2 regions of the Mycolicibacterium tokaiense genome follow, and region 1 is predicted to be linked to the other one. Evidence: riboswitches for the same ligand, from Rfam matches in the RefSeq annotation. Region 1 holds a riboswitch; the other holds the start of a gene.
The links. A riboswitch is a leader RNA that binds a small molecule or an ion and turns the genes downstream of it on or off. The one in region 1 is predicted to bind thiamine pyrophosphate.

Region 1 (10,618 bases):
ACACCATCGGCGAACCCGACACGCTGCTGGTGCATTTCTTCAATCACGTACCCCAGGCCCGCGCTCTGGCGCCGGCCGCCGACGTGCGCTGGGCCGGGTCCACCACCGCGTCGCTGCTCGACGAGCTGCGCCGCCGCGGCGCCTCCGACAGCGGCGTGGCGGTGGTGGGCGCCGTGCCGTTCGGGATGCACACCGCTTTGCGCGAGAACCTGGGCGCCATCGCCGATCTCAACGGCGCCTACACCAGGATCCGCCTGCACAAGTCGGCCGAGGAGCTGGCGTGGCTGCGCGCGGCGGCGCACCTCACCGATCTGTCCTGCGCCGCGCTGCGGGACGGAACCCGGCCGGGCAGCACCGAATACGAGCTCGGCGCGCTGGTCGAGGGCAGCTATCTCGCCCACGGTGGCACCAACTACATTCACTACTTCGCGCTCACGGCGATGGCCGAGCCCGCGCAGTGTGTGCCGTCGCAATGGCCCAACGGGCGGGTGGTCCACCGCGGTGACGTGCTGGCCTGCGAGCTGAGCACCGCGGTGGGTGTGGACTACCCGGGACAGCTGTTGCGTACCTTCACCGTCGCCGAGCCGCCCACACCCGTGGTCACCGAACTGCACCAGGTGGCCGATGCGGCGTTGAGCCGGATCGAGGCACTGCTGGCACCGGGCGTGCTGCCCGAGCAGATCGTGGCGGCTGCCGAGGTGATCGAGGACGCCGGATTCACCACCGTCGACGACCTGGTGCACGGTCTGGGCGGCGGGTACCTGCCGCCGGTGTTCGGTTCGCGCAGCCGCACGCTGGAAGCGCCGCCGACGCTGCCGCTGGCCGAGGGCATGACGATCGTGGTGCAGCCGAACGTCACCACCACCGATGGCCGGATCGGGGTGCAGACCGGCGAGCTCTTCGAGATCACCGCAACCGGATGCGCTCGGCTGCACCAGTTTCCGCGCGGGTTGGGCCTGATCGACGGCTGACCGCACTATTCGGCGGTGCGGACGATCCACGGCGCCAGCCGGGTCTCGACGCTCTTGAGCGCCGTGTAGAGAACGAAGCCGGTGATCATCAGGATCACCACCGGGACCAGGGACTCGGCCATGTTGAACCGCCGGGAGTTCACCAGGATCAGGAAGCCCAGACCGGTCACCGCCGTCGAGAATTCAGCCACCACCACCGCGATCAGAGAACGTCCGACCGCCAGCCGGATGCCGGTGACGATGAAGGGCAGCGCCCCCGGGATCAGGATGTCGCGCCACGCCTGCAGCTCGGTCGAGCAGAAGGAACGGGCCAGTTCGTCGAGGTCGCGGGGCACGCCCCGGACACCGGCCGCGGTGTTGATGGTCACCGGGAAGAACGCAAACATGGCGACGATCACCACCTTCGCGAAGAATCCAAAGCCCAACGCCACCACCAGGATCGGGATGACGGCCACCAGTGGCGTCGCGAACAGCGCCGAGATGTAGGGATCCAGCATGACGTCCATCGACCGGAACCGGCCCACCAGGATGCCGACCAATAGCCCGAGCGCGGTACCCATGGCCATCCCGACCACGAACACCGATGCGCTCTGCCAGATGGCGGTGGTGAGCTCGCCGTCGCGGGCCATCTCGACACCCGCTTCGAGCACGGCCAGGGGTCCCACGATCAGGGGGCTGTCCGCGAACGCGGCGTAGAGTTCCCACGCGACGGGCACGATCAGCAGACCCAGGAACCAGATCAGCCGTTGGGGGCTCACCCGGGCGGACCGGCGCACTTTCGGCGCTGGGGGCGCGGGGGTGGGTGTGGGCAGTGCGGCGCCTACGGTGTGGGTCATGACGCTCCTTGCCACGGTGAGAGTCGGCGCTGCGCGCCTTTGAGCAGGGTGGCGATCAGGGTTCCGGTGGCCGCGAGCACCAGCACCGGTCCCAGCGCACCGGCGATGTCGAAGCGGTTGGAGTACAGGATGATCAGGTAGCCGAAGCCGCTGGCGCCCGCGTAGAAGTCGGCCAGGACCGCGCCCACCAGTGCATGGATCAGCCCGATCCGCAGGCCGGTCATGATGGCGGGTAGTGCGCCGGGGATCAGGACGTCGCGCCACACCGTCCATTCGGGTGCGCAGAACGATCGTGTGAGCTCCAGCAGGTCGGGGTCGACGGTGCGCACCCCGGACGCAGTGTTGATGATCACCGGCAGGACGGTGAACAGGAAGACGATCAGGATTTTCGAGGTGTTGTTGAAGCCGAGAATCACCAGGATGAACGGGATCAGCGCGACCAGCGGGGTGGTGTAGAAGATGTTGATGGGCGCTTCGGTCAGCCAGTAGAGCCACCGGACCCGGCCGATGAGCAGGCCAACAGGCACACCGAGTCCCACTCCGAGGGCGGCACCGACGGCGATGATGTACGCCGTCGGCTGCGCGTACTGCAGGAACTCGCCGTCCAGGAACGACTGCCACAGCCGCTGGGCGATGACGTGCGGTTCGGCCAGGAACAGATCACCGGTGGTGATCGCGACGACGTACCACAGGGCCAGGACGAAGATGGCAAAACCGATGCGCAGCTGCCAGATTCGGCTTCTGCTCAACGTTCCGTCAGTCACCACTGACTCCGTGCACAGAACCGGCCTTCAGCTCTTCCTGACGTAGCAGCGACCACATCCGGGCCCGCAGTTCGGCGAACACCGGGTCCACCCGGATGGCAGCTGCATTGCGCGGGCGCTCGAAGGGGATGGTGATGTCCTCGACGATCCGGCCTGGATTGGCCTGCATCACCACCACCCGGTCGGACAGCACGATCGCCTCGTCGATGGAGTGGGTGACGAAGATGACCGTCTTGCGGTCCGCTGACCAGATCCGGAGCAGTTCCTCCTGCATGAGCTCGCGGGTCTGTGCGTCGAGCGCTCCGAACGGCTCGTCCATCAACAGGATCTCGGGCCGGATGGCCAGGGCGCGGGCCAGGCCCACACGTTGCTGCATGCCGCCGGAGAGTTGGTAGGGGTACTTCTTCTCGCGCCCCTGCAGACCCACCATGTCGACATACTGCTGCGCTGCTTCCCGTGCCTTCGACTTGCTGTGGCCGCGCAGCCGCAGGCCGTAGCCGACATTGTCCTGGACCGTGCGCCACGGCAGCAGCCGAAAGTTCTGGAACACCAACGTCATGTCAGGGCGTGGCTTGGAGTTCTGCTCACCGCTGATGAAGACAGCGCCACCGGTGGCCTGCTCGATGCCGGCCACGATGCGCAGCAGCGTGGTCTTGCCGCAGCCGCTGGGCCCCAGGATGGAGACGAATTCGTATTCGTCGACGTGCAGGTTGATGTTGTCGAAGACACTCAGCGGCCCGAAGTGCTTCGAGAGGTCCTTGATGTCGACATTCGCCACAACGGCGCCTTTCGATGTTCGGTGATGGTGCGGCGCCGGTGACGGCCGTGATCTGTTGGCCGCCACCGGCGCCGTGAGGCGAAGGTCAGGACTTCTCTTCGTAGAGCGCCAGCGCGTCGTCGTAGATCGTGGTGTCGACCAGCTGCTCGTAGGTCGGCTTGATGTCCTCGGTGATGTTGCCCAGTTCCACCTGCTGGTCGGCGGTGAAGTCCACCATCTCCTGGGGATAGCCGTTGTCGTCGGGGAACAGCTCGTCTTCGATGAAGGTGTCGTAGGTCTGCGAGAGGATCTCACGGTCCAGACCGGTGACCTCCTCAGCGGTGTCGAGGACGGCCTCCTTGTTCGCGGTGTCGGTCATGAACCGGTTGGCGGCGATGTTCGCGGCGGTGAACGCCACGATGGCGTCGCGGCGTTCCTGCAAAATCGACTCCGGTGCGGCGAAGCCGGCGTAATGCCAGTCGGGCACCACGTCCCACAGATTCACCACGGATTTCAGACCGGCATCCGGGAACTGCTCCATGACGCCCTGGGCCTCGTCGATGTGCAGCACGCCGGAGGCCGACTGGCCCTGCGCCATGGCTTGGCCTTCGGCGCCGGGGAAGTTGCCGTACGTGACGTCTTCCTGCGTCAACCCACACGAGGTGTAGTACATCTTGGTCAGCACCTCGGCGAAGCCGCCCACCTCGTCCACACCGACGACCTTGCCTCGCAGGTCCTCACACCCGTTGACGTCCGCTGTGGTGACCATCTGTACGTCGAGTTTGTCGGAATAGGTGTAGAAGGCCTTCGCCGAGCCGCCTTGCGCGACGGCATTGATCAGCGTGGGGGTGGGTACCGCCGCGATGTCGGCGGAGCCGGCCTCCGCGCCGCGCAGTGCGGTCACGCCGGTGTCGAGGCTCACGAGTTCGACATCAACCCCGAATTTGTCGTAGAAGCCCTGGTCCTGGGCGACCCAGGGCATGACGTGCACGAAGTTGGGGGGGATGACGGGCATGGAGACGATCAGTTTCTCCCGCTCACCACCGCCGCCGCCCTCGCTGGACGGGCCGGCGGCGTCGCCGCCTCCACCCCCGCCACATGCCGCGGTGAACAGCAGCGCGCCGCATGCGGCCGCCACCGTCACTGCCCGGCGCACACCCACCTTCCGATCCGTCCATGCTGAAGTCACGAGAAATCCTCCGCCCGTGCACAATTGCGCGCCGCGCCCCGCTGCGCAGGTCGTCACAATCGATTGCAAACCTAGCTAAGCAATCAGGCTGTATCCGTGTCAACGATTTCTGCGAATTTCCTGTGATGAGAATCACGAGTCCCTATTGTCGCAGCTAGAAGCGGTGGGTTTCCGCCGATCAGAGCCTCGACGAGGAGTCTCCATGTCAGATCGACCTGTGCAATCGACTGCAACCAGGCATCGGCGATCTGCTGTCGGCCCGCCGGGGCGGCACGCGTGCTGCGGCGCGGATCTAGGCTGACATCCGTGTCGACCCCGACCTTGCGTGACGTGGCTGTGGCGGCGGGAGTGCATGCCGCCACGGCATCCCGGGCGCTGAACCCGGCAACGCGCGGCCTGGTCAACACCGAGACGGCGCGCCGGGTGATCCGGGCCGCCGAATCGCTGGGTTACCGACCCAATCCCATCGCGCGCGGACTCAAGACCGCCAAGTCGGGCACCATCGGGGTGCTGATCCCCGACCTCACCAACCCCCTGTTCCCGCCCATCCTGAGGGGCATCGAACGGACGCTGGAGGCGGCCGGCTACAGCGCGCTCGTGGTCAACACCGACAACGATCAGATCCGCGAACAGGGCCTGGTGGATTCGTTGCTGTCCCGGCAGGTGGAAGGCTTGATCGTCGCCACCGCGCGGATCGACCATCCGCTGCTGGTCCAGTTACACCAGCAGGGCGTCGTGATGGTGATGGTCAACCGCCGCCCCGATGGGGTGGACGCCCCTGCGGTTGCACCCGACGACCCGGCCGGGGTGTATCTGGCCGTCCAGCACCTGACCGCGCTGGGCCATCGCCGAATCGCACACCTGGGCGGGCCCGAGACCACCTCGACGGGTGTGGCACGTGCCCGCGCCTTCCGGGCCGCCATCCGTGACCACGGCGCCGACGAGGACCCGGCGCTGACAGCCACCTGTGCCAGCTGGAGCGAGGAGGCCGGTGCCGACGCCCTGCGCGGGCTCCTGGATGCGGGCACCGACTTCACCGCGATCGTCGCGGGCAACGACCTGATCGCCCTGGGCTGCTACGACGTATTCGCCGAGCGTGACATCGCCTGTCCCGAACGGATGAGCGTGGTCGGGTTCAATGACATGCCGTTCCTGGACAAGCTGCGTCCCCCGCTGACCACCGTCGGGATACCGAACCAGGACATCGGGGCCGAGGCGGCCCGCATGCTGCTCGAACTCCTGGCCCAACCGCACCGGCCCCCACTCTCGGTGCAGTTCCCGCTGAAGCTGGTGGTGCGGGGATCAACGGCACCCCCGCCGGCCTGATTCGGGTCACGCCGCGTTGTCTGCACCCGGAGCGTCGGCGTAGCGCCCGGGTGACATCCACGAGGCGATGGCACCCAGCACCATCATCACCGCGGCGGCGGCGAACACCACCACCAGTCCACTGTGGAAGGGCTCGGTGATCAGTTCGGGGAAGAAGGTCTTGCCCGTCAGCACATCGGCGTTGACGCCGGGCTGCTGCAGCGCGTGGGAGGGCTCGAGCAGTTCGGCGATCGGGTTGTACCCCAGGAATGCTGCGAACAGACTGCCCACCGGGGGCAGGTTGCCGACGTCCTGTGCGACACCGGCCGAGACGCCCTGGGCCTGCAGCCCGGTGGTCAGCGCCGACGGCAGGGTGTTCGCCAGGCCCGCGATCATCAGCGAGAAGAAGATGCCGATGGACAGCGAGGAGCCGGCGTTGAAGAACGTGGCGCGCACTCCGGAAGCCGAACCACGTTGCGCTGCAGGAACACTCGACATGATCGCCGCAGTATTGGGGGCGGTGAAGATACCGCCGCCCAGGCCGTTGAGGAACACGATCAGCGCGAACACCCAATAATCGAAGTTCACCGGGATCAGCAGCAGGGCCACGAACGTCACCGCCATCAACAGCATGCCGCCGACGGTGAAGGGACGCGCACCGAAGCGGTCGGACAGCGAGCCCGCGATGGGCCCGGCCACCAGGAAGCCCACCGTGATCGGCAGCAGATAGATACCGGCCCACAGTGGCGTGGATTCGAAGCTGTAGCCGTGCAACGGAAGCCAGATGCCCTGCAGCCAGATGATCAGCATGAACTGCAGGCCGCCGCGACCGACCGACGACAGCAGTCCGGCCAGATTGCCCATCCCGAACGACGCCGAGCGGAACAGCCGCAGGTCGACCATCGGTGCGGCCACCTTGAGCTCGACGACGCAGAACACCGCCAGCAGCACCAGACCCGCCGCGATGGCGCCGAGCACCATCGGGTTGGCCCACCCGGTGCTCGCATCACCGTAGGGCTGGATGCCGTAGGTGATGCCGATCAGGAGCACCGTCAGGCCGATGCCGAAGGTCAGGGTGCCGGCCCAGTCCAACTTGCCCGGGGTGCGCGAGCCCAGTTCTTTGAGCGATCGCAGGCTCCAGACGGTGCCGGCCAGACCGATCGGCACACCGACCCAGAAGATGGCCTGCCAGTGCCATTCGGACAGGAAACCGCCGATGAGCAGGCCGAGGAACGAGCCGGCCACCGCCGAGACCATGTTCACACCGAGCGCCATCCCGCGCTGGTTGGCCGGGAACGCGTCGGTGAGGATGGCCGACGACGAGGACATCAGCATGGCGCCGCCCACACCCTGGACCACCCGCCAGGCGATCAGCCAGACCGCGCCGCCGCCCATCTGGAAAGGATCGAAGGACAGGGCCACGGCGGCGACGGTGAACACCACGAAGCCGAGGTTGTAGATGCGGACCCGGCCCAGCATGTCCCCCAGACGCCCGAACGGCACCACCAAAACGGCGGTCACCACCAGGTAGCCCATCAGCATCCACAGCAGGTAGCTGACATTTCCCGGGGCCAGCGGATTGAGTCCGATGCCGCGGAAGATGGCGGGCAGCGAGATCAACACGATGGACGCGTTGATGGTGGCCAGCAGGGTACCCAACGTGGTGTTGGACAGCACGATCCACTTGTAGTGGGGATGGTCGTGATCCATCCGGACCCGGCGGCGCGCGGTGTCATCGAGACGGGCGTCAGTGGTGAGTTCGGCAGTCATCGTCTTTTCGTTTCGTGTCTCGGATCGGCCTGACAGCTCACCACGGCGTGCGCTGCAACTTACATATATTAGCTATGCAAACCAGTGGGAGGCAATTCCTGTTCCCCGGCGCTGCGCTAAGTTGGGCCGGTAACCGGAAAACCACCACGCGGGAGCGCACGCCGAGTGCGCTGAGAGGACGGCTGGGGCCGTCGACCGTACGAACCTGACCGGGTAATACCGGCGTAGGGAGTGCTGTGAACTACTTGCCGTTGCCCCCGAGCGGGCAGACACCTCACCGCGTCATGACCATCGCCGGCTCCGATTCCGGCGGCGGCGCCGGAATCCAGGCCGACCTGCGCACCTTCGCCCTGCTCGGGGTGCACGGATGTGTGGCGATGAGTGCCGTGACAGTGCAGAACTCGGTGGGCGTCAAAGCTTTTCACGAGATCCCGCTGGAGATCGTGGCCGGCCAGATCAGCGCCGTGGCCTCTGACATCGGTATCCAGGCCGCCAAGACCGGGATGCTGGCGTCCTCGGAGATCATCGGCTGCGTGGCTCAGACCTGGCAGGCCGAGTGCGCCGGCACTCCCCTGGTGGTGGACCCGGTGTGCGCATCGATGCACGGCGATCCGCTGCTGCACCCGTCCGCGCTGTCGGCGCTGCGCGACCAGTTGTTCCCGCTGGCCACCCTGGTGACACCGAACCTCGACGAGGTGCGCCTGCTGGTGGACATCGACGTCGTCGACGACAGGTCCCAGCGGGAGGCGGCGCGCGCCCTGCACGCGCTGGGGCCGCAGTGGGCCCTGGTCAAGGGCGGGCACCTGAAATCCTCGGACGCCAGCCCCGATCTGCTCTTCGACGGCACCGAGTTTCAGGAGTTCCACGCCCCGCGGGTGGCCACCGGGCATGACCACGGCGCCGGTGACACCTTGGCCGCTGCCACCACCTGCGCTCTGGCGCACGGCTTTTCGGTTCCCGACGCCGTGGCGTTCGCCAAGACCTGGGTGACCGAGTGCATTCGGGCCGCCTACCCGCTGGGCCACGGCCACGGCCCGGTCAACGCGATGTTCAGGCTGCAAGCGTGAACCTCGAGGCCATCGCAGGGGTGGCCCATGAACCGGACGGCGCGCCGACTGGCGTGGTGCTGTTGACCCACGGCGCCGGCGGCAGCCGGGAGGCCCCGCTGCTGGGCCGGATCTGCGACGAGTGGGCCCGGCGCGGCTGGCTGGCCATCCGCTACAACCTGCCCTACCGGCGTCGGCGACCCAAGGGCCCGCCCTCCGGGTCTGCCGCTGCCGATCAGGCCGGCATCATCGAGGCCATCGAGCTGGCGCACACCCTGTCCGACGGGCCGGTGCTGGTTGGTGGGCACTCGTACGGCGGCCGGATGACGTCGATGGTCGCCGCGCAGGGCGCCGACCTGGCCGGGTTGACGCTGTTCTCCTATCCCCTGCACCCGCCGGGCAAGCCGGAGCGCGCCCGCACCGAACACCTGCCGCAGATCACCGTGCCGACGGTGTTCACCCACGGCACTGCCGACCCGTTCGGCTCGATCGAGGAGTTGACGCAGGCCGCCGCGCTGCTGGGTGGGACATCCGAGATCGTCGAGATCACCGGCGCCCGCCACGACCTGGCGTCGAAGACGCTCGTTGTGCCCGCGCTGGCGGTCGACGCTGCGCTACGGGTCTGTGGGCTTGGCTAGGTCCTCACCGACAGTCAGCTCCAGCAAGGTGTCGACCAGGGCGTCGGCGTCGGCGTAGGCGGTTCCGGTGCTGAGCAGCCCGCTGGCCTCCAGGCCCGCCGCACCATGGGTGCCGGTGAGGAACAGCGCCTCGTAACGCAGCGCCTCCATGTCGCCGAACACCGCGGCAACCACCGCGTGGAACTCGTCGCAGAACCGCTGGGCGGCGCGGCCCACCTCAGACAGGTCATCGGCGGGCGCGGCGAACATCAGCCGATACATGTGCGGATGCTCCCGGCTGGTGGTGATCATGCAGCTCAGTGCGGCCCGCAAGGTCTGGATGGGGGTGGTCGCTGGATCCGCGCGCAGCGCATGGACGGCATCAGCCAGACGTTGCCATCCCTCGGTGGCGACTGCGGTGAGCAACGCTTCCTTGTCGGGGAAGTGTCCGTAGGGAGCGCCACGGGTGACCCCCGCGCGGGCCCCGACCTCGCGCAAGGTCACGGCCGCGGGTCCACCGCTGTCCAACAGGGCCGCAGCATGATCCAGCAGGGCTCGGCGAGTGGCGGCGGCCGAATCAGCACGACTCATGGTCCACGCATTCTAGATGACGTTGTCACGTGAAGTCTGCTAACGTCATTTCACATGACAGCGTCATACGAAACCGTCCACGCCCACGCTGCGGTCGCACCCGGCGCAGAACTCACCCCGCACGAGTACCGGCCTGGTGGGCTCGCTCCGCTGGAGGTGGAGATCACCGTGACGCACTGCGGCGTCTGCGCCACCGACCTGCGGGTGATCGACGCGGACCGCACTGTCGGCACACCCGTCGTGCCCGGGCACGAGGTGGCCGGAACGGTGTCGGCCGTTGGCGACCTGGTGGACCCCGACCGGGTGTGGGTGGGACAGCGGGTGGTCGCCGGAGGCGTCTCGGGCACCTGCATGGCCTGCGAGTTCTGCCTGTCGGGCCGCACCCACCTCTGCCCGCGACGCGAGAGCATGGCCCACCGCGGCGACCGCGGCGGTTTCGCCTCCTCGGTGCGGGTCAGCGACTGGCGGTTCGTGTATCCGCTGCCCGACGCCATCGACCTCGCGCACGCCGGTCCGTTCCTGTGTGCGGGCGCCACGGTGTTCGCCCCCTTCCTGCGCCATGGCATCACCGCCTCCCATCACGTGGCGGTAGCGGGTGTCGGCGGCCTGGGCCACCTGGCCATCCAGTTCGCCCGCGCCTGGGGGTGTGAGGTCACCGCCATCTCGTCATCGGCGGACAAAGCCGAGCAAGCCCGCCGGCTGGGTGCCCACCACTTCGTGGAGAGCCGTGAGATTGCCACCACGACAAACAGATTCGATGCCATTCTCAGCA
Region 2 (10,618 bases), 5.3 Mb from region 1:
ACTCGGCCACCACCCTGCTCGGCGAGGCTGCCAAGGCGAATGTGGCGCACTACGTGCTGCTGTCCATCGTCGGTGTCGGGAGCATCGACGCCGACGGCTACCTGCGCGGCAAGCACCTGCAGGAGGAACTGGTGGCCAACTCCGGCGTGCCCTACACCATCGTGCGGGCCACCCAGTTCCACGAATTCACCGCAGGAATCGCCGAATCACTGGTGGTCGACGGTGTGGTGCACGCACCGGATGCGATGATCCAGCCGGTTTCTGCAGCCGAGGTCGCGGGCGTGGTCGCGCGGGTGGCCACGGAGGCGCCGCGCAACGGCGTGCTGAATTTCGGTGGCCCGGAGAAGATGTCGTTCGCCGACCTGGCTCGCACCGTGTTCGCCACGCAGGGCAAGGATCTGCAGGTGATTGTCGATCCGCAGGCCACCTACTTCGGGGTCCCGGTCCAGCAGCACAGTCTGGTCACCGGCGACGGCGCCGAGCTGGGCACCACACGGCTCTCGGAGTGGCTGCGGCGATGAGCGAACTGGAAGGCCGCACCGCACTGGTCACCGGCGGTAGCGCCGGAATCGGTTTCGCTACGGCCCGACGGCTGGTCGACGCGGGCGCCTCGGTGATCATCACGGGGCGCAATCCGCAACGCGGAGAACGGGCCCGGGACAGCCTCGGACCGGCGGCACAGTTCGTTGCGGTGGACATGGCCGACCCGGCCGGGGTGGAGCGGCTGGCCCGCGAACACGAACCCGACATCCTGGTCAACAACGCCGCACGCTTCCCGGCGGCCCTCACTGTCGACCAGGACGAGAACGACTTCGGGCACACCTTCGCCACCAACGTGCGCGGGCTCTACTTCCTGGTGGCCGCAACGGTGCCCACCATGATCCGCCGCGGTGGCGGCGCCATCGTCAACGTCACCTCCATGGTGGCGTCCAAAGGTGTTCCGGGCGCCTCGGTGTACAGCGCGTCCAAAGCCGCGGTAGAGCAGTTGACCCGGACGTGGGCCGTCGAGTTCGGCCCGCACCACATCCGGGTCAACAACGTCGCGCCCGGACCGACCAGCACCGAGGGGGTCGCCGCCGAATGGGGCGAGACCAACGACGAACTCGGGCGCGCCTTGCCGCTGGGACGCACGGCGGATCCCGCCGAGATCGCCGAGGCCATCTACTTCCTGGCCTCGCCGCGCGCCAGCTTCATCACCGGAACCACCCTGCACGTCGACGGCGGCGGCACCGCCGTCTGAAAGGAAAATCATGGACTTCGACGACGTGGTGCTGCGCAGGCACTCCTCGCGGATGTTCCTGCCGGACAAACCCGTACCGCAGGAACTACTGGAGGAGGCGCTGACGCTGGCCATGCGCGCACCCTCGAACTCCAATGTCCAACCCTGGCGGCTGTTCCTGGCCTCGGGCGCCCGACGCGAACGCCTGGGCGCCGCGCTGGCCAAGGAAGTGCGCACCACGCCGCCGCCGAATCTCGGTCTGCCCGAGTCGCACAGCCATCTGCGCCGTGAGCTGGGTGCGCTGCTGTACGGCGCCATGGGGGTGGCCCGCGACGACAGCGCCGGCCGCTGGAACGCCCAGCTGCGCAACTGGGACTTCTTCCACGCGCCGGTGGCCGGCATCGTCTGCATGCACCGCGATCTGGGCCTGCCCGACGCCATCGGCGTGGGCATGTTCCTGCAGACGCTGCTGTTGGCGCTGACCGAACGCGGCCTCGACAGTTGTGTGCAGGTCTCCACCGCCCTCTACCCGGACGTGGTACGCCAACACCTGGACATCCCCGACGACCTGACGGTCCTGTGCGGCATCTGCATCGGGTATGCCGACCCCGCGTTCGCCGCCAACAGCATCAACACCCCGCGCAACCCAGTGACCGAGAACGTCGTCTTTCTCGACGACTGACATGGACGACGCACTGTTACTGCCCACCGGCAGCCTCAAAGACGAACTGCGCACCGTCTTCCTGTTCCAGTTCCTCACCGAGGAGCAGCTGGATGCGCTGTGCGGCAATGGCCGCTGCACCACGGCTGCGGCAGGGACGGTATGCCGCGAAGGGGAGCCGGCGCAGTTCTTCTACGTGCTGCTCGACGGCGGTGACGTGGTGGTGTCGAAGCGCTCCGGCGACAACGATGTCGAACTGCACCGGACATCCGAACGCGGAACGTATTTCGGCGCGATCTCCGATGCGGTCCAGGTGTACGACGTGTCGGTGCGGGTGACGCGGCCGTCGCGCCTGTTCGTCGTCGACGCCGGGTTCTTCACGCAGTTCACCCGGGCGGTGTGGCCGGTGGCGGTCCACCTGCTCGAGAGCAGCGTCACCGGCGGTCTGCGACAGCGTCAGCTGCTGGGGCTGCAGGAGAAGCAGCACGCGCTGGCGACCATCACGGCGGGACTCACCCATCAGCTCAACAACCCTGCGGCGGCCGCCGTGCGGGCTGTGGCCGACCTGCGCGACAGCATGGCCGAAGCGCACCGCCATCTCGGGGTCCTTGCGCGGACTGCTCCGCAGGCACTGAGCGGAGTGCTCGCGATTCAGGACGAGATCAGCGCGCTGCTTGCCACCGAGGTGACGCTGACGCCGCTGGAAACCGCGGATCGTGAAGACGCCCTGGATGACTGGTTTACCGACCACGGCATCGCCGACGGTTGGCGCTTCGCCTCGACGTTCGTGGAGGCCGGACTCGACGCGGGCTGGCTGGACCGCATTGCCGCAGCCACACCGGGATCGCTGCCGAGCGCCGTCTGCTGGCTGCGCCACATCATCGACATCGAGATGCGAACCCGCGAGATCGCCGAGGCCACCGCCCGCATCTCTACGCTGGTCGACGGCGCCAAGCCCTACTCGCAGATGGACCGCGGCCCCTACCAGTGCATCGACATCCACGAGATGCTGCGCAGCACCGTGCTGATGTTCGGCGACAAGATCGCCATGGCGGGCAAGGCGGTGACCCTGATCAAGGACCTGGACCACACACTGCCCGAATTGCATTGTTATCCCGCTGATCTGAACCAGGTGTGGACCAACTTGATCGACAACGCCCTCTACGCGATGAACGGCCGCGGAACGCTGACGGTGCGCACCCGGCGCGAGGGTGATGCGATGATCCGGGTGGAAATCTGCGACGACGGTCCCGGCATCCCTGTCGACATCATCGACCGGATCTTCAACCCGTTCTTCACCACCAAACCCGTGGGTGAAGGGCCGGGGCTGGGTCTGGATCTGGCGTGGCGCATCGTCGTCGACCGGCACGGCGGCCACATCTCGGTGCAGTCAGTGCCCGGCGATACCCGCTTCATCGTGTGTCTGCCGCTGGAGGCGCCCGCCCCGACGGCGTCCTGACTGCCACGATTGTCCGAGCGCAGCGGGAGGGGGGTCCGGTGATGAGCGCTCCAGAACTGACCGGGCGCACGATTTTGGTGACCGGGGGCACCTCGGCCGTGGGCGTGGCCACCGCGGCCCTGTTCGCCGCGGCCGGCGCCCAGCTCATCATCAGCGGCCTCGACGCCCGCGCCGGACGGGCTGTCGTCAGCGACCTCGGCCCCGGCGCCCGGTTCATCGCCGCGGACCTGGCCGACCTGGAGTCCGTCGACCACCTGGCCCGGCAGGTGCCCGTCGACATCCTGATCAACAACGCCGCCGTCACCGACGTCGACACCCTGGGCGGACTCTACTTCCTGGTGTCCGCCGTCGCGCCGTGCATGATCCGCCACGGCGGAGGCGCCATCGTCAACGTCGTTTCCGAGGGTCCCGGTGCCGTGGCCGCGCTGACCCGCACCTGGGCCGCAGAGTTCGGCGGCGACGGGATCCGGGTCAACTGCGTCGTCACCGGGGTCCGGGCCAATCCGCTGGGGCGGCGCGCAGAGCCGCGCGAAATCGCCGAAGCGATCCTGTTTCTCGCCTCACCGCGGGCGAGCTTCATCACCGGCGCCAGCCTGCTCGTCGACGGCGGTGCCGATGTCCTGTGAGCGGGCATTGAGTGCATACGCGTGCCGCAGCACCCGCACCTGGAGATAGCCGACGGCGATCGCCAGCGGCACACCGGTGAGCAGGTCCACCACACCCAGGGCCACCACGTTGTCGCTGAAGTAGAACGGCAACTTCGTCAAGGTCCGGGTGGCCGCGGCGGCGGCGAAAAGGGCTGTGGCCCAGTCGTATCCTCGCAGCAGGGTCTTGTTGGTGCGCCACTGCCGGCCGGACACCAACGGGCCCAGCAGCATTCCGAGCAGCGGCCGGCGCACGGCGATGGACAGTAGGAAAACGACGGTGAAGACGCCGGTCTGGATGAGGTCGGGCAGGAACACGTCACCACCGTCGCCGCCGGCCAGAGCCATCAGCCCGGACAGGGCCACCAGGATCATGCCGCCGACCGCGGGGGCCACCGACTGACCCGCGATCCGGCGGGCCGCAGCCAGTACCACCGCCAGCCCCAGCGCCGACATCGTGGACACCACCAGGTCCGGGGTGACGAGATAGACCACCAGGAACAGCAGGTTGGGACCTACGGCGTCGACGATCCCCCGCCAGCCGCCCACCACGTCGATGATCGGGATGTCCGGGGAGGCGATGAGCGCGGAGAGCCGCTGCCGCGCACCGGAGCTGCGGACCGGAGGTTCGGTGTCGAGTAGGTTCGTCAATCGGGTGCTCTCCCTGTGAGTTGCAGTGTGTCGGTGGCAACTCCACTGTTGCCATCCCGGCATGGTCCAGCCAGGACTCAGCAGTCCCTGGATCACCGACCCCTTCTCGCGGCCGCCCGACGTCGGGAAACTGGGCACCATGTGCACCCTCGACACCCGCCGTGATGTGGCGGCACCTCCAGACGGCCTGCTCTTCCTCGGCCAGTTGCTGCGCGAGCCGCGCCACGTGGGCGCGGTTGCACCGAGCTCCGCCCGGCTGGCGGCGGCCATCACCGCGGCGATTCCGGAGCAGGGCGATCCGGTGGTGGTCGAACTGGGCGCCGGTACTGGGGTGTTCACCGAGGCCATCCGGGGCCGGCTGCACGGGCGCGGTCACCACGTCGCTGTCGAAGTGAACCCGACGTTCGCGGCGCTGCTGCGCCGGCGGTTCCCAACGGTCGACGTGGCCGAGGCCGACGCCGAGGCGCTACCCGAGATCGTCGCGTCCCGGGCGCTGACGGCCGCCGACGTGGTGGTGAGCAGCCTGCCGTGGGCGTCGTTCGGTGCCGGCACCCAGGACCGCCTGAGCCGGGCGGTGCTCGGGGTCCTGACCCCGGACAGCGTGTTCACCACCTTCGCCTACGCGCACGCCCAGTACCTGCCGTCGGCGCGCCGGTTCCGTGCGCTGCTCGCCGAACGGTTCGAAGAGGTGGTGACCAGTCGCACGGTGTGGCGCAACCTGCCGCCTGCACACGTGCTGCACGCCCGGCGGCCACGCCTGTAGCTACTGTCGACCGGAGGGCGCTGCGCTTGCTTTGCGGCCATTCCGACCGACCACTCAACTGCCTGAGCTAGTATTTCCGGCCGTGGCTAAATTGACCGTTGCGATAATTGCCTTCGCCGCCGCGCTTCCCTTCGGACCCGTGGCGAACGCCGAGCCCAGCTCGTCGTGCGACGCGAACTACTCGGGCCCGTGCGTACCGGTAGACAGCGATGTCGACTGCGCCGGGGGCAGCGGCAACGGCCCGTCCTACGTGCAGGGTCCGGTGCGTGTCGTCGGCTCCGACATCTACGGCCTCGACCGCGACGGCGACGGCATCGGCTGCGATTCCTGACTCAGGTGCCGACGAAGTCCCAGGTGCCGGCGAGCACGGCCACGGCAATGGAGCCGGCGCCGATCACCAGTCCGTAGCCGATGATCGCCCACTCCGCGCGGCCGAAGCGTGACGGCCTGGCCCAGGTGCGGGTGGGGTAGGCGCCGAAACCGCGGGCTTCCATGGCGGTGGCCAGCTTGGATCCGCGCCGCAGCGCGAAGACCAGCAGTGCGAATGCCTGCCCGAGGAAGCGCCGCACCCGGGCGTGGTCGGCCACGCCGCGGGCCCGCCGCGCGTACCCGAGGTATTGCCAGTCCTGGCGCAGCAGCCCGACCATGCGCAGCCCGGCCAGCGCGCCGATGACAAAGCGGGCCGGGAGTTTCAGGATCTGACCCAACCCGTCGGCCAACTCGGTGGGCTGGACGTCGAGGAACAGGAACACCGAGGGAAGCGCGATCGCCAGCACCCGCAGGAACATCGCCGCGGCCAGTTCGATCGAGCCGTCGCTGACGGTGATCAGCAGGAACTGCCAGTGCACGGTCCCGCGTGGCTCGCCGTAGAGCAGGTTGGTCACCGCGGTGAGCGCCGCTGCCACGGTGATCAAAGCGGCGCGAATGAGGAACGCCCGCAACGGCACCCGCATCGCCAGGAACAGCGGGATCTCCAACACCAACGCCGTCAGCGCCGACACCCAGTCCACGCTTAGCACCAGCGCCACCGCGATCACCCCGGCGGCCATCAGCCGGGCGACGGGATTGACGGCGCTAGACATCGATGCGCTCATCGGCCAGCAGGTCCACGAATTCGGCGTCGTGGGTGATTGTCACCACCGCGGTGCCCTCGTTGGCGATCTCGGCCAGCAGCAGGATCAGCTCGGCCCAGGTGCGGCGGTCCTGGCCGAAGGTCGGCTCATCCAGCACCACCAGGCCAGGGCGCGTCATCAGCACCGTGGCCACCGACAACCGGCGCTTCTCACCGCCGGAAAGGGTGTAGGGGCTGCGGTCAGCCACCCCCGTCAGCCGCAGCCGCTCCAGCAGATCGGTGCTGCGCGCGTCGATCTCGGCCTCGGGCATTTTCAGCGCCCGCGGGCCGAGGGCCACCTCGTCGCGCACCGTCGGCGCCAGGAACTGGTGCTCGGGGTCCTGGAAGACGCTGGTGATCCGGGTGAGCAGTTCCCGGGACCGCCAGCGAATGGGGTTGCGACGCTTGGGTGTCGGCGCGAAGTCCACCGCAGCCTCCACCGCACCCCCTCGCGGCGGCAACAACCCACCCAGCGTCAGGGCCAACGTCGACTTGCCGGAGCCGTTCGGGCCCGTCACCGCCAGCACCCGACCGGGGGTGATGTCCAGATCCAGGGTCAGCAGGTCGGTGCGGTAGCCGACGGTCAGATCCCGCGCCGACAGAATGGGTTCGGCGCTGGTGTGCGTGCGGGACACTGCGGGAGCCGGTGCGCCCGGCACCCAGATGCCGGACTCCACCAGGTGGGTGTGCTCCCGTTCGATGGTCTGCTCGGGCGGTCCGTCGGCGATCACCTCTCCCCCGGCGCTGAGCACGATCACCCGGTCCACCACCGGCAACCAGACCTCGGTGCGGTGCTCCACCACCACGACGGTGGCCCCGGTCAGCTCAGCCGCCGCCGTCACCGCGTCGCGGACTTCCAGCACCCCGGCGGGATCAAGGTTGGCGGTGGGCTCATCGAGCAGGATCAGCCCGGGCCGCATCGCCAGCACACCGGCCAGGGCCAGGCGTTGCTTCTGCCCGCCCGAGAGCTGCGCCGTGTCGTGCTGCAGTGGCAGCGTCAACCCCACCGACTGCAGCGCGACTTCGACCCGCGGCCAGATCTCGGCGCGGGGAACACCGAAATTCTCCATGCCGAATGCGACGTCGTCGCCGACGCGGGACAGGATCACCTGAGAGTCCGGGTCCTGCAACACCATCCCGATGCGGGAGCGTTGCGCGGTGGGTGGCGCTCCGTCGACCAGTAGCCGGCCGGCGGCATGGCCTTCCTCGGCGCCGCCCAGCACACCGGCCAGGCCGTGCAGCAGGGTCGACTTGCCCGACCCGGAGGGGCCGAGCAGCAGCACCCGCTGACCGGCATCGATGGTCAGATCGAGTTCGCTGATGGCCCAACGCTGTTGGTCAGCATGACGCCAACCCCACTGCTGTGCTGTGACTTCGGCTCCGCCCGAAGCCGGCGTCACCGCGCGGTCGCGGTCCGGCCGGAGGCAAACCGGCTCAGCGCACCGGTTTTGGCCAGGCCGCGGACCACGAACCAGGACAGCACGCCCGCGATCAGAGCGCCGGAGATCATGGCCGACCCGGTGTAGATGACGGCAAACGCCGTGGTGGAACCCGGGTAGTAGAGGAAGAGTTCGTTGATGCCGAGCGCGAGACCGGCTGCCACACCGGCCAATACGGCCACCGGCAGGTTCCAGCGGCGGTAGAGGAAGATGGCGAAGATGAGCTCAGCGCCGAGCCCCTGCACCAGGCCGGACTCGATGGTGAGCACCCCCCACTGGTTGCCGACCAGTGCCGAGACGGTGGCCGCCACCAGCTCGCCGTAGAGCGCGGCGCCGGGCTTGCGGATCACCAGCGCAGTCAGCACCCCGGCGAACAGCCAGCCTCCGCCCAGGAGACCCTGCAGCCCGGGCAGCAGCGCGCTGAGCGGTTCGGAGATGGGGTTGTAGGCCACGTTCCAGAACACGAACACCAGGCCGGAGGCCACCGCGAGCACACTGGCCACGACGATGTCGACGACACGCCAGCGCAGCGCCGAGGGTTGCGTGATGGTCTGTTGGTCCATGAGGACTCCTTCATCTCCCTACGCCGGCATTACCCGGTCAGGTTCGTACGGTCGACGGCCGTCCAGCCGTCCTCTCAGCGCACTCGGTGTGCACTCCCGTGTGGTTTTGCGTTTCCCACGCTAGCCCAGGACGAGCGGTGCTCGCTACACCGGGTCGACCCGGACCCGTCCGTCGCCGCCGTCGGTGACCACGAAGTCGGCGCGGTCGCGCGGATCGAATTCGGCGATCAGCGCGTCCTCCTGGCGCGCCCAGCGGTCCCAGTGCGGTCGGAAGGTGTCGCCGTCGCGCTGCAACGCCCGCTCTTTGCGGACCCCATCGGGTACCTCGACCCAGATCCTCACGTCGGCCAGCTCGGCGTTGCCGCCGGACAGCGCGCCCACGCCTTCCACGATCAGGCGCTCGGCGTCGACGGTGCGCCATTCTGCCGGGCGGTCAGCGGTCCAGTCCCAGCGTCGCCACCGCGCCACCCGCCCCGCCGAGCGGGGTGCCAGCAGTTCGCTGTGCAGGTGCTCGACGGCGGCGGCCAGGCCGTCCCAGCCGGGGTAGATGTCCTCCAAACGCACCACGGCGCTGCCGGCCCAGCGTCCCTGCAACTCGTCGGCCAGCGTCGTCTTGCCCGCTCCGGAGCGTCCGTCGATCAGGACCGTGGTGGCGCCGGTGGTGTGCAGCAGCCAGGCCAGGTCATCGAGAGTCATCCGCGAGAGTCCTTGTCGGCGAGTCCACTTCCCTGCGTGTCGAACATCTGTTCTAATGGCTCCCGCTCGCCGGTCCGCCGTCTGCGGGCAACCCAGAGAAGGAGTTCACCGTGACGATCACAGTAGACAATCCGACCATCATCGACGTTCCCGAGCCCGCAGTACCCGCGACGGACACCCCCGTCGTCGCCGAGGAGAAGCCCAAGAAGCGGGCCGGCCGCAAGACCAAAACGCTCGAGCTCACCCTCACGGTCACCGGTACCGCCGACGGCGAATGGCACGCCGACCTCAAGCAGGGCAGTACCTTCCTGGCGCGCAATCTCGCCGTCGCTGCCGCAGCCGTGTCGCGCGCGGCCAGAGAATTGCATGACGACCTGTCCGGCCCCATCGACGAGGTGATCGAAGAGGCGCGTTCGCAGCAGGCTGCCAAGGTGGCCGCGCTGGAGGCTGAGTTGGCCGCCGCCAAGCTGGCGCTGGCCGAGTTGGACTGACCTCCTAAGGGACCACGGCGCGGCACCCTAATATTGACCGACACGTCGGGAGTGGGGTGAGGTCAATGCTGCGCTTCGCGACGCCGCTGGTGGTCTTTCCCGTGCTCTACGCGCTGTCGGTGCTGGTCGGACGCGCCACCCGACTGGGCGGCGGCGAAGTTGCGCTGGTGTGGCCCGCGGCGGCGGTCGGCGTCATCTGGCTGCTGTCGACCCGGCGCGCACCTCGGTGGGAGCGCCTGCTGCATCTCGGTCTCCTTGCTGCCGTGGCGTTGATCATGAACGTGGCCACGGGTGGATCGTGGTCTCTTGCTCTGTGGTTCAGCCTGGTCAACGTCGTCCTGTCGGTGATCACCGTCGAGATGCTGGCGTTCGGCCGCGACGAGGTGGCACTCCGGGATCCCGCCGACTTCGCCCGTCTGATCGTGGCGGTGGGCACAGGTACGGTGTGCGCCGCAGTATTGGCGACGGGGTACTTCGTCGTCGCCCTCGATGCGCCCCTGTGGGAGACGTTCGCGCTGTTCGCGGTGCGCAACGGGGCGACCGCGCTGCTGGGGCTGTCGGTCTGGCTGGTGTGGCGGCACCGGCCTCCGCGGCAGATGCGTTTCGGCATGACGTCGATCGGCGAAGCGGTACTGGTGGCCGGCGGCCTGACGTTCGTCTTCTTCTGGACGTTCTGGCTGAATTTCACAGTCCCGACGGCATTCCTGACCCTGGTGCCGGCCATGTGGGTCGCGCTGCGCTACAGCACCACGATCAGCACGGCCTTCCTGCTGGCCGCGGGCGTGTGGATCATCTACGCCACGCTCGCGAACCGAGGCTTCCCGGTGACCGACATGCATATCCGGGCACTGCTGGCGCAGGCCGTGATCTGCAGCCTGAATCTGGTGGTCCTGACCCTGTCGCTGTACCGCGACTCGCGGA

Region 2: it holds a riboswitch for thiamine pyrophosphate, as region 1 does, so the genes downstream of both, G6N58_RS28960 (ECF transporter S component) here and thiD (bifunctional hydroxymethylpyrimidine kinase/phosphomethylpyrimidine kinase) in region 1, are expected to answer to the same signal.

The regions. Positions count from the first base shown of each region.
Region 1 is NZ_AP022600.1:730,344-740,961, forward strand. It holds gene G6N58_RS03505 (M24 family metallopeptidase) at 1-971, shown strand, start outside; gene G6N58_RS03510 (ABC transporter permease) at 977-1,807, opposite strand; gene G6N58_RS03515 (ABC transporter permease) at 1,804-2,571, opposite strand; gene G6N58_RS03520 (ABC transporter ATP-binding protein) at 2,564-3,349, opposite strand; gene G6N58_RS03525 (ABC transporter substrate-binding protein) at 3,435-4,517, opposite strand; gene G6N58_RS03530 (LacI family DNA-binding transcriptional regulator) at 4,824-5,843, shown strand; gene G6N58_RS03535 (MFS transporter) at 5,850-7,592, opposite strand; TPP riboswitch at 7,731-7,840, shown strand; gene thiD (bifunctional hydroxymethylpyrimidine kinase/phosphomethylpyrimidine kinase) at 7,829-8,659, shown strand; gene G6N58_RS03545 (alpha/beta hydrolase family protein) at 8,656-9,276, shown strand; gene G6N58_RS03550 (TetR/AcrR family transcriptional regulator) at 9,253-9,846, opposite strand; gene G6N58_RS03555 (NAD(P)-dependent alcohol dehydrogenase) at 9,901-10,618, shown strand, end outside.
Region 2 is NZ_AP022600.1:6,004,045-6,014,662, forward strand. It holds gene G6N58_RS28910 (SDR family oxidoreductase) at 1-521, shown strand, start outside; gene G6N58_RS28915 (SDR family NAD(P)-dependent oxidoreductase) at 518-1,240, shown strand; gene G6N58_RS28920 (nitroreductase) at 1,251-1,901, shown strand; gene G6N58_RS28925 (ATP-binding protein) at 1,903-3,339, shown strand; gene G6N58_RS28930 (SDR family NAD(P)-dependent oxidoreductase) at 3,381-3,965, shown strand; gene G6N58_RS28935 (DUF3159 domain-containing protein) at 3,900-4,634, opposite strand; gene G6N58_RS28940 (class I SAM-dependent methyltransferase) at 4,696-5,397, shown strand; gene G6N58_RS28945 (hypothetical protein) at 5,480-5,728, shown strand; gene G6N58_RS28950 (energy-coupling factor transporter transmembrane component T family protein) at 5,730-6,479, opposite strand; gene G6N58_RS28955 (ABC transporter ATP-binding protein) at 6,472-7,908, opposite strand; gene G6N58_RS28960 (ECF transporter S component) at 7,905-8,510, opposite strand; TPP riboswitch at 8,509-8,620, opposite strand; gene G6N58_RS28965 (nucleoside/nucleotide kinase family protein) at 8,655-9,206, opposite strand; gene G6N58_RS28970 (DUF6319 family protein) at 9,317-9,697, shown strand; gene G6N58_RS28975 (diguanylate cyclase domain-containing protein) at 9,763-10,618, shown strand, end outside.